One region of the Streptomyces sp. GMY02 genome, then DNA from elsewhere that is predicted to be linked to it. Evidence: riboswitches for the same ligand, from Rfam matches in the RefSeq annotation. Region 1 holds a riboswitch; the other holds the start of a gene.
The links. A riboswitch is a leader RNA that binds a small molecule or an ion and turns the genes downstream of it on or off. The one in region 1 is predicted to bind cobalamin.
Positions count from the first base shown of each region.

Region 1 (4,207 bases):
CCCGTACGGGCAGCAGTCCCAGCCCCGCGACGGCGCCCGCCCGTGACTCCACCTCGTCGTCGATGTGCTCGCCGAGGATCTGGTAGCCGCCGCAGATCCCCAGCACGGGGCGCCCCTCGGCGGCCCGCCGCGCCAGGGCGTCGGCGAGCCCGCGCTCCCGCAGCCAGGCCAGCGCCCGCACGGTGCCGCGGGTGCCGGGCACCACCACGAGGTCCGCGTCCACCAGCTCCTCGGGCCGGTCGACGAACCGCACCACGACCCCTGGTTCCGCCGCCAGCGCGTCCACATCGGTGAAGTTGGACATCAGCGGCACGGCGCAGACCGCGACCCGGAGCACCTCCTCGCCGTGCGGGGGCGCCGCCGGTGCCCCGCGCACGGCGGCACCGTTCCGGGACACCCGCAGCCCGTCCTCCTCGTCGATACCGAGGCCGTGCCGCCAGGGGAGCACCCCCAGCGTGGTGCGTCCGGTCAGCCCGCGGAGCATCTCGAGGCCCGGTTCCAGCAGCGACACATCACCCCGGAACTTGTTCACCAGATACCCCGCGACCAGCGCCTGGTCCTCGGGGCTCAGCAGCGCGGTCGTACCGAAGAAGGAGGCGAAGACCCCGCCCCGGTCGATGTCGCCGACCACCATCACGGGCAGCCGCGCGGCCCGTGCGATGCCCATGTTCACGATGTCCGTACGGCGCAGATTGATCTCGGCGGGGCTGCCCGCGCCCTCGCAGATCACCGCGTCATGCGTGGCGCGCAGCTCCTCCAGGCACTCCAGGACGGTCCCGAGCAGGGCTTCTTGACGCCCGCCGCGCAGGGCCCTTCCCGACGGCGCTTCGCCATCCGCCCTGTCTGTGTCAATCCCGTTTGTCCCGTCCGTTCCGACTGTGCCGAAGAAGCCCTTGGCGCTCAGCTCGCCCACCGGCCGCCCCATCAGCACCACTTGACTGCTGCGGTCTCCACCGGGCTTGAGCAGCACGGGATTCATCAGCGCGGTCGGCTCCACCCGGGCCGCCTGCGCCTGCATCGCCTGCGCCCGCCCGATTTCCGCGCCCTCGCGCGTCACGAACGAATTGAGCGACATGTTCTGCCCCTTGAAGGGCGCGACCTTCACCCCTCGGCGTACCAGCCACCGGCAGATCCCCGCCGTGACGACGCTCTTGCCCGCGTCGGAGGTGGTCCCGGCCACCAGCAGCCCACCGCCGCGCCCGCCCCGGCTCATCCACGCCCCCATCGGTCCGTCGAGTTGATGGCCGTACGGTCCGCCGCGCCGTGTGCGGAAGCGGAGGCCGAAGCTGAGGCCGAGGCCGAGGCCGTACGGCGTATCGCCCCGTACGCGAACCGGCCCGCGACACAGGCCGCGAGGGCCAGCCCGCTCACCCGGCGCGACAGCCGTACCGCCCGCTCGATGTCGGTCGTCCTCACCGGCCGCCCGTCGCCGTTCAGTACGGGCCGGTGCTCCACCCGCCCGCCGTACGCCAGCGTCCCGCTGAGCCGTACGCCCAGTGCGCCGGCGAACGACGCCTCCACCGGGCCCGCGTTGGGGCTCGGATGCTTCCGAGCGTCCCGCCACACCGCCCGCAGTGCCCCGCGCGGATCGTCACCGGCCAGGACGGCCAGCGCGGCGGTCAGCCGGGCCCCGGGCCAGCCGGCCAGATCGTCGAGCCGGGCCGACGCCCACCCGAACCGGCCATACACGGCCGACTTGTGACCCACCATCGCGTCCAGGGTGTTCACGGCGCGGAACCCCACGAGCCCCGGCACCCCCGCGACCGCGCCCCACAGCAGCGCGCCCACGACGGCGTCCGAGGTGTTCTCGGCGACGGACTCCACGACGGCGCGGGCCAGCTCAGGACCGCTCAGGCTCTGCGGATCGCGCCCGCACAGGTGCGGCAGCCGCTCCCTCGCCAGCTCGATGTCCCCGGCGTCGAGCGCCGCGCCGATGGCACGCGCCTCCCGGCCCAGGGATGTACCTCCGACCACGGACCAGGTGGCCACGGCGGTCAGCGCGACGGACGCGGTACGGCCTGCCCTCGCGCCGCCCGTGCCTTCAGCGGCCCGGGCGGCGAGCAGAGCGAGGCCGACGGCGCCTCCGGCGCACACCAGCGTGTGCAGCGCGCCCCAGCCACGGTGGTTGTGCCACAGCACCCGCTCGACCGCCCCCGCCGCCCGGCCGAACGCGGCCACCGGATGACCCCGGCGCGGATCGGCGAACAGCCGGTCGCCCAGCAGGCCGGCGGTGGCGCCGTACGCGAAGACCCGCTCGGCGGCCGAACCGCCACCGCGCATGGCGGACGAACCGCTGCCAGGCATGGCGACTTGTCCTCACTCAGGGTCCGCGCCCCGGCTCGACGTGGTGCGGCGGCGAGAGTTCCTGGCTCCTGGGACAGGGCTCCCAGTGACAGTGGCGGGACCGCGCCGGATTCGCACCGGCTTCCTCTTCTGCCGTCGTAAATGGCCCCGGAAGTCCACCACGCTGCGCAAACACCCGTCAACTCATCCTTGACCTGCGACGGGACAGTGTGCGAAGCCCCACACTGGCCGCGGTCCGGCGGGGAACGCACCCGGAGCAGACGCCGAGCCGACCCCGAGCGGACCGGACGACGGTTCAGGCCACGATCAGCCGGATCCCGTACGCCACAGCGGCCACACAGAGCGCGAAGCAGGCATACGCGCCCGCCCGCGCCAGACCCGCCGTACCCGCCCCGCCGTGCCCGGCGGTGGCGGTGGCGGACTCGTGCTTGGCCAGTCCGACCACGCCCAGGGTGAACAGCCCCACGAGCCCGACGGTCGCCGCCAGACTGACCCCGAAGACGGAGCCGAGCGCCGCCCAGTCGATCTTCATGCCCATCCCTCTTTTTCTTTTCTTTCCCGCGCCGTGGCGCTGCTCAGACCCGGGCGGTGCGCGCCGGTTCGCCCGTGCCGCCCGGAGGCGCCGGGATGGTGGTCGACAGATCCCCCGTGGCCGCGGGGGAGGGGGTGACGGCGGGGGCGGTCCTGCCACCCGGCTCACCGGTCGCGGTCTCGTTGACATTGGTGTGGTCGACCGGGCGTCGGCGTGCGGCGAGCCAGATCGCGCCGGAGAGCACGACCAGCAGTGCGGCGACGACCGAGACACCCCAACTGCCCTGCCTCGTCAGGAACTCCGCGCCTGCGGCCACCAGTCCGGCGGCGGGCAGCGTCAGCCCCCAGGCGGCGAACATCCGGCCCGCGGTGGACCAGCGGACCGTACCGCCCCGGCGCCCGAGCCCCGCGCCCATCACCGCGCCCGAGCAGGACTGCGTGGTGGAGAGCGAGAAGCCCAGATGGGAGGAGGCCAGGATGACGGTCGCGGCACTGGTCTGGGCGGCGAAACCCTGCTGCGGCCGGAGATCGGTGAGGCCGGTGCCCATGGTGCGGATGATGCGCCAGCCCCCGAGGTACGTACCGAGCGCGATCGCCGTACCGGCCGAGACGATCACCCACAGCGGCGGATTGGCACCGGGTGCGAGAACACCGCCGGTGACCAGCGCCAGCGTGATGACCCCCATGGTCTTCTGCGCGTCGTTGGTGCCATGGGCGAGGGAGACCAGTCCGGCCGAGGCGATCTGCCCGGCGCGAAAGCCCTTGGCGGTGGCCCGGTCGTCGGTGCGGCGGCCGATCCGGTACGTCAGCCTCGTCGCGAGCAGGGCCGCCAGACCCGCGACGACGGGCGCGGCCAGCGCGGGAATCAGCACCTTGGTGACGACGACACCGCCATTGACCCCGGAGGTGCCGACCGACATCAGGGTCGCGCCGATCAGTCCGCCGAACAGCGCGTGCGACGAACTCGACGGCAGTCCGAGCAGCCAGGTGAGCAGGTTCCAGAGGATGGCGCCGACCAGCGCCGCGAAGATCACCTCGGTCCTGATGCCGTTCTCGTTGATGAGCCCGCCGGAGATCGTTTTGGCGACCTCCACGGAAAGGAACGCGCCGACCAGATTCAGCACGGCCGACATGGCCACCGCGGTCCGGGGTTTCAGCGCGCCCGTCGAGATGGTCGTCGCCATCGCGTTGGCGGTGTCATGGAAACCGTTGGTGAAATCGAACACGAGCGCTGTCACGATCACGATCCCGAGCAGCAGTGTGATGTGTTCCATGTACCGAATACCCAGGCAATCGTGTGAGGTCGGTGGCCTCGGTGAACGTAGGGAGTCAGAGTGAACGGGAGGTGAACTCCGGGCGCCTTTGTGGTGTC
Region 1 covers NZ_CP077658.1:6,583,791-6,587,997, forward strand. Annotated here, with positions in the region: gene KQY30_RS28065 (cobyric acid synthase) at 1-1,213, opposite strand, end outside; gene KQY30_RS28070 (cobalamin biosynthesis protein) at 1,210-2,304, opposite strand; cobalamin riboswitch at 2,337-2,479, opposite strand; gene KQY30_RS28075 (hypothetical protein) at 2,600-2,836, opposite strand; gene KQY30_RS28080 (inorganic phosphate transporter) at 2,880-4,109, opposite strand.

Region 2 (4,207 bases), 3.1 Mb from region 1:
GCCGACCGACCAGGGTGACGACCTCCGTCTCTTCCACCGGCCAGCCGAGCCGGGCGCAGGCGTACGAGACGGACGACGGATGCGGCAGTACGCGCAGCGTCCCGGTCCCCGCGTCCGCCCCCACAACTTCCATGAGCGTGCGCCCGATCCCGTAGAACATCGGGTCCCCGCTGGCCAGTACGCACAGCCGCTGCCCGGCATGGGCCGCGAGCACCCCGGGTACGGCGGGCCGCAGCGGCGAGGGCCACACCACGCGTTCCCCCGCGCACTCGTCGCGCGGCAGCAGCTCCAACTGCCGGGCGCCGCCCACGATCACCCCGGCCGCACGCAGCGCGTCCCGCCCGGGCGCGGAAAGCCCGGCCCAGCCGTCGGCACCGATCCCGACGACGGTCACCGGGGGCGGGACGGTCACCGAGGGCGGAGGCGAGGCGGAGGTGAAGGACGGTGCGCTCACCGGGGGCAAGGCGGAGGCAGGGGGTGGTGCGCTCACCGGGAAACACCTCTGAGCTGGAACATGCTGGAAAAAGACCGACCTTGCACTCTACTGTCCGTATTTCACTGCCCGTACTTCTCCAGCATGTTCCCGCCGTCCCCCGCGCCCGCCGCGCCCGTCAGGTCAGGGCCGTACGGATCCGCTCAAGCCCGCTTCCGCGCCCGAGGCGGCCCGCGCGGCACGCGGCATGAGCACCCGCTCCGCCATCGCCCCGAAGATCAGCCCGAAGGCCGTCCACAGCAGCGCCTGCACGCCCAGCGAGGCCAGGCGGAATTCCCAGAGGAGAGCCGCCGGGAAGGTTTCCCGTACGGCATCGGAGTTGGCGGGCAGGACAAGACAGGCGACCGCCACGGCGGCCACATATCCGGCTCCGGCGACGACGGACGCGTTCCAGTTGCCCAGCCGCGGAGCGAGCCTCCGGCCCGCGATGACGGCGATGACGGCCAGCAGCACGCTGAGCACGATCATCAGGAAGAAGAGCGTGGTGCGCTTGCCGATGGTGTCCGGGTTGCCCACCGCGGGCGGGGTCGCCGGATACTTCAGGAACGGCACCAGATAGACCGTGGTGAAGGCCGCGCCCGCGATCAGTGCCGCGGTCGCCCTCGGCCCGAACCGGCCGATCCTGCCCAGACAGACGGAGAAGACCAGCGAGGCGATGCCGCCCAGGGCCACTCCGTACACCAGGACACCGGTGGCCAGCCCGAACGTCGACTGGACCGGCCTGCTGACCAGTTCCTCTTCCTCTTCCTCTCCCTCTTGCTCCGCTGCCGCCGCGGTGTGCCCGGCGTGCTCGTTCGCCGCCGGTGCGGACTGTGTCTCCTCCAGCGCGATGGAGTCCCGTACGGAGGGCTCACCGGCCACATACGCCAGCGCGAACGCGAAGAGTCCGGCCAGCACGCCCGCGATCATGCCGCGGACCAGGAGAGTTCTGACGGTGGAGGCATGCATGTGCGTGATCTCCGTCAGCGGTCAGTGGCAGGGGAAACCGAGCAGATGACGGCCGTCGTGCACCCATTCGTGCACTTCCGCTCCCGAGAACACCGAGGTGGCGCCCTGTTCGGCGCCGACGAAGTAGAGCAGGACCAGCATCAGGGTGCCCACGAACACGGCCCACGGCAGCACCGCGCGCAGTGGAAGCGGTGTCACCGGGTGGGTGGCGCCGGTGGCGACGGACGGAACGACCGGCGGCGCGATGGACTCAGCCATGACGGAACCTCCTTGGGGAACTCGCGTCCCATTCAGTGGAGCTCGAACGACGGCCGTCGGGTCTGACTCACCGGGCTCCGTACCGCCTGCGCGCTGTTACGCGGCGGCCGGCACCCGGCATACAGTGGCGCGACCGTGCCGGACTCTCACCGGACTTCCGTCTTGCCGTCGTATATACCGACGTGAAGGTACCGCGATCCGGCAGACCGGCCAAGAGGCCCTCGGCGCGGCCCCGACCGGCGACGTGCCCGGAGTAACCCGCCCGGGGACCGGCCCGGAAACCGGCCCGACGGGGAGCCCGGCCCAACTGGCGGGCCCGGCAGGCCTGGAGTGCGGGCCCGGCAGCCCTGGAGCGAGGAGAGCCGTATGACGACCCGGGTGATGTTCATCTCACCGGCCATCAGCACAGCACTGCGCGAGGCGCGTTTCGCCACCGTCGAGGACGTCGAGGCCGACATCGCGGCGTCCGGGACCGCGACGTCCGGGACTGTGACCTCCGGAACCGCGGCGTCCGGGAGCGCGGCGTCCGGAACCGCGACCTCCCGTAGCGACACGACCGGGACCGACAGCTCCAGGACCGGGACCGGCACCTCCGGAATCGCGACCGACGTGCTGGACGCTCTCGACCCGCTGGGGCTCCGGCAGGCGGAAGCGGTACGGGAGAGCTTCCCCCGTACCGCCGCCCTGTACGTCTCCCCCTCGGCGCGCTGCCGCCGTACCGCCGAGGTCCTCGGTCTGGACGCCAAGCCACTGCCGGACCTCGCGCCCTGCGCGATGGGCCGCTGGCAGGGCCGGACACTCGACGAAGTGGCCGCCGCGGAACCGGAGTCGGTGGCCGCGTGGCTCTCCGACCCGGCCGTCGCGCCGCACGGCGGGGAGTCCCTGCGGACCTTCCACACCCGCGTCGCCGACTGGCTGGACACCCTCGGTTCCGAAACGGTCGCCGGCGGGCGCGTCATCGCCGTGGCCGAGCCGGACGTCATCCGCGCCGCCGCGGTCCACGCCCTCGGCGCGGGTCCCGGGTCGTTCTGGCGGATCGACATACAGCCGCTGTCCGCCGTCGAACTCAGCGGGCGCGGCGGCCGGTGGAATCTCCTCGGCGGCCGCCCCCTGCACACTGCCACCCCCTGAGGCCACCCCCTGCGCGCCACGGGTTCCGGCACGCGCCGGCCGCCCAGCGCACCCCGCCGGACAGCGCCGCGAGCGTGCGTGCCGGGCCACGCGAGCCCCGCGAGCCCGGGCCAGATCAGCGAGATCGGCAAGATCGGCAAGACACTCCCTAGCGTCGCGTCCAGCCCGGGTCGCGGCCCGTCTCGGCGAGCAGTACCTCGAACGGACCCGCGTCCTCCGCGACCGGCACCGGTTCCCCGAACATCCCCATCTCCCGTCCCATCGGCGCCAGAGCCCTGAACTCCTCCCCGACCACGTCCAGAAGCACCCCGGCCGGCTCGTACGGCTGCCCCGTCGCCCGCGCCAGGTCCCATCCGTGCACCGTCAGATCGCCGAGCACCATCGCGCCGACCGTCCTGGCCGGCAACCCCATGGCCCCCGTGGTGCCCTCGTCCGCGCCCGGCACGGCCCACGCCTCGACGAGCCGTACGGTCTCCTCCGCGAACCGCTCGCGCCACGCCCCCTCCAACGGCTCGGGCGGGACCGTGAAATCGGCGTCCTTCTTGGCCGCGAGCGCCTGGAAGTTCACGACGACCTGGAAGAGATGGGCCGCCAGCGCGCGTACGTCGTACTCACTGCACGGCGTCGGCGCGCCGAGCTGCTCATCGGTGATGCCACGGACGACGGTGACGGTACGGTCGGCCGCCGCCTCCAACATGTTGCTGATCTTGTCGCTCATGGCCCGACCGTACGAATCGCCGCCGCCCGCCGTCTTGAACAAACACGACAGGTCACGGCGGACAAACGCGGCATAGGATCCGGCCATGGCAGGTCCGCGGCGCGACACCCGGGGCATCGTCGACGCCCCGGGGCTTTTCGCGCGCGTACGGTTCCGGCGCCGCGCACCGGCGCCGTCCCTGCGGCCGTATCTGGAGCACTACTGGCTGATCGACTGGGATCTGGACCAGCCGTATGTCTCGCAGGTGGTACCGCACCCCTCGGTCAACGTGGTCTTCCAGCGGTTCGGGTACGGGCCCGGCGGCTCGTCCTTCGCGGAGGTGGCGGGCATCGGCCTGGAACTGTTCAGCCAGCGGCTGGAGGGGCGGGGCCGGGTGTGCGGGGTGCAGTTCAGGCCGGGCGGCTTCCGGCCGTTCGCGCCACGGTGGCCCGTATCGGAGTGGACAGGGCGGCGGGTGCCGCTCGGCGAGGTCATGCCGGCGACGGACGCGGACATCGAGACGGTGCTCGGCGACGATGAGGCCGGTGGGACCGGAGAGGCTGCCGGGGCCTGTGGGGCCGGGGAGGACGCCCGGGTGGCCGCGCTCGACACGTATCTCCTGGGCATCGGGCCGCGCCCGGATCCGCAGGCCGACCAGGCCATGGCACTGGCCGACCGGA
Region 2 covers NZ_CP077658.1:3,464,745-3,468,951, forward strand. Annotated here, with positions in the region: gene cbiE (precorrin-6y C5,15-methyltransferase (decarboxylating) subunit CbiE) at 1-412, opposite strand, end outside; gene KQY30_RS14575 (CbtA family protein) at 617-1,441, opposite strand; gene KQY30_RS14580 (CbtB-domain containing protein) at 1,463-1,699, opposite strand; cobalamin riboswitch at 1,739-1,897, opposite strand; gene KQY30_RS14585 (histidine phosphatase family protein) at 2,066-2,830, shown strand; gene KQY30_RS14590 (TIGR03086 family metal-binding protein) at 2,979-3,548, opposite strand; gene KQY30_RS14595 (helix-turn-helix domain-containing protein) at 3,634-4,207, shown strand, end outside.
Region 2: it holds a riboswitch for cobalamin, as region 1 does, so the genes downstream of both, KQY30_RS14580 (CbtB-domain containing protein) here and KQY30_RS28070 (cobalamin biosynthesis protein) in region 1, are expected to answer to the same signal.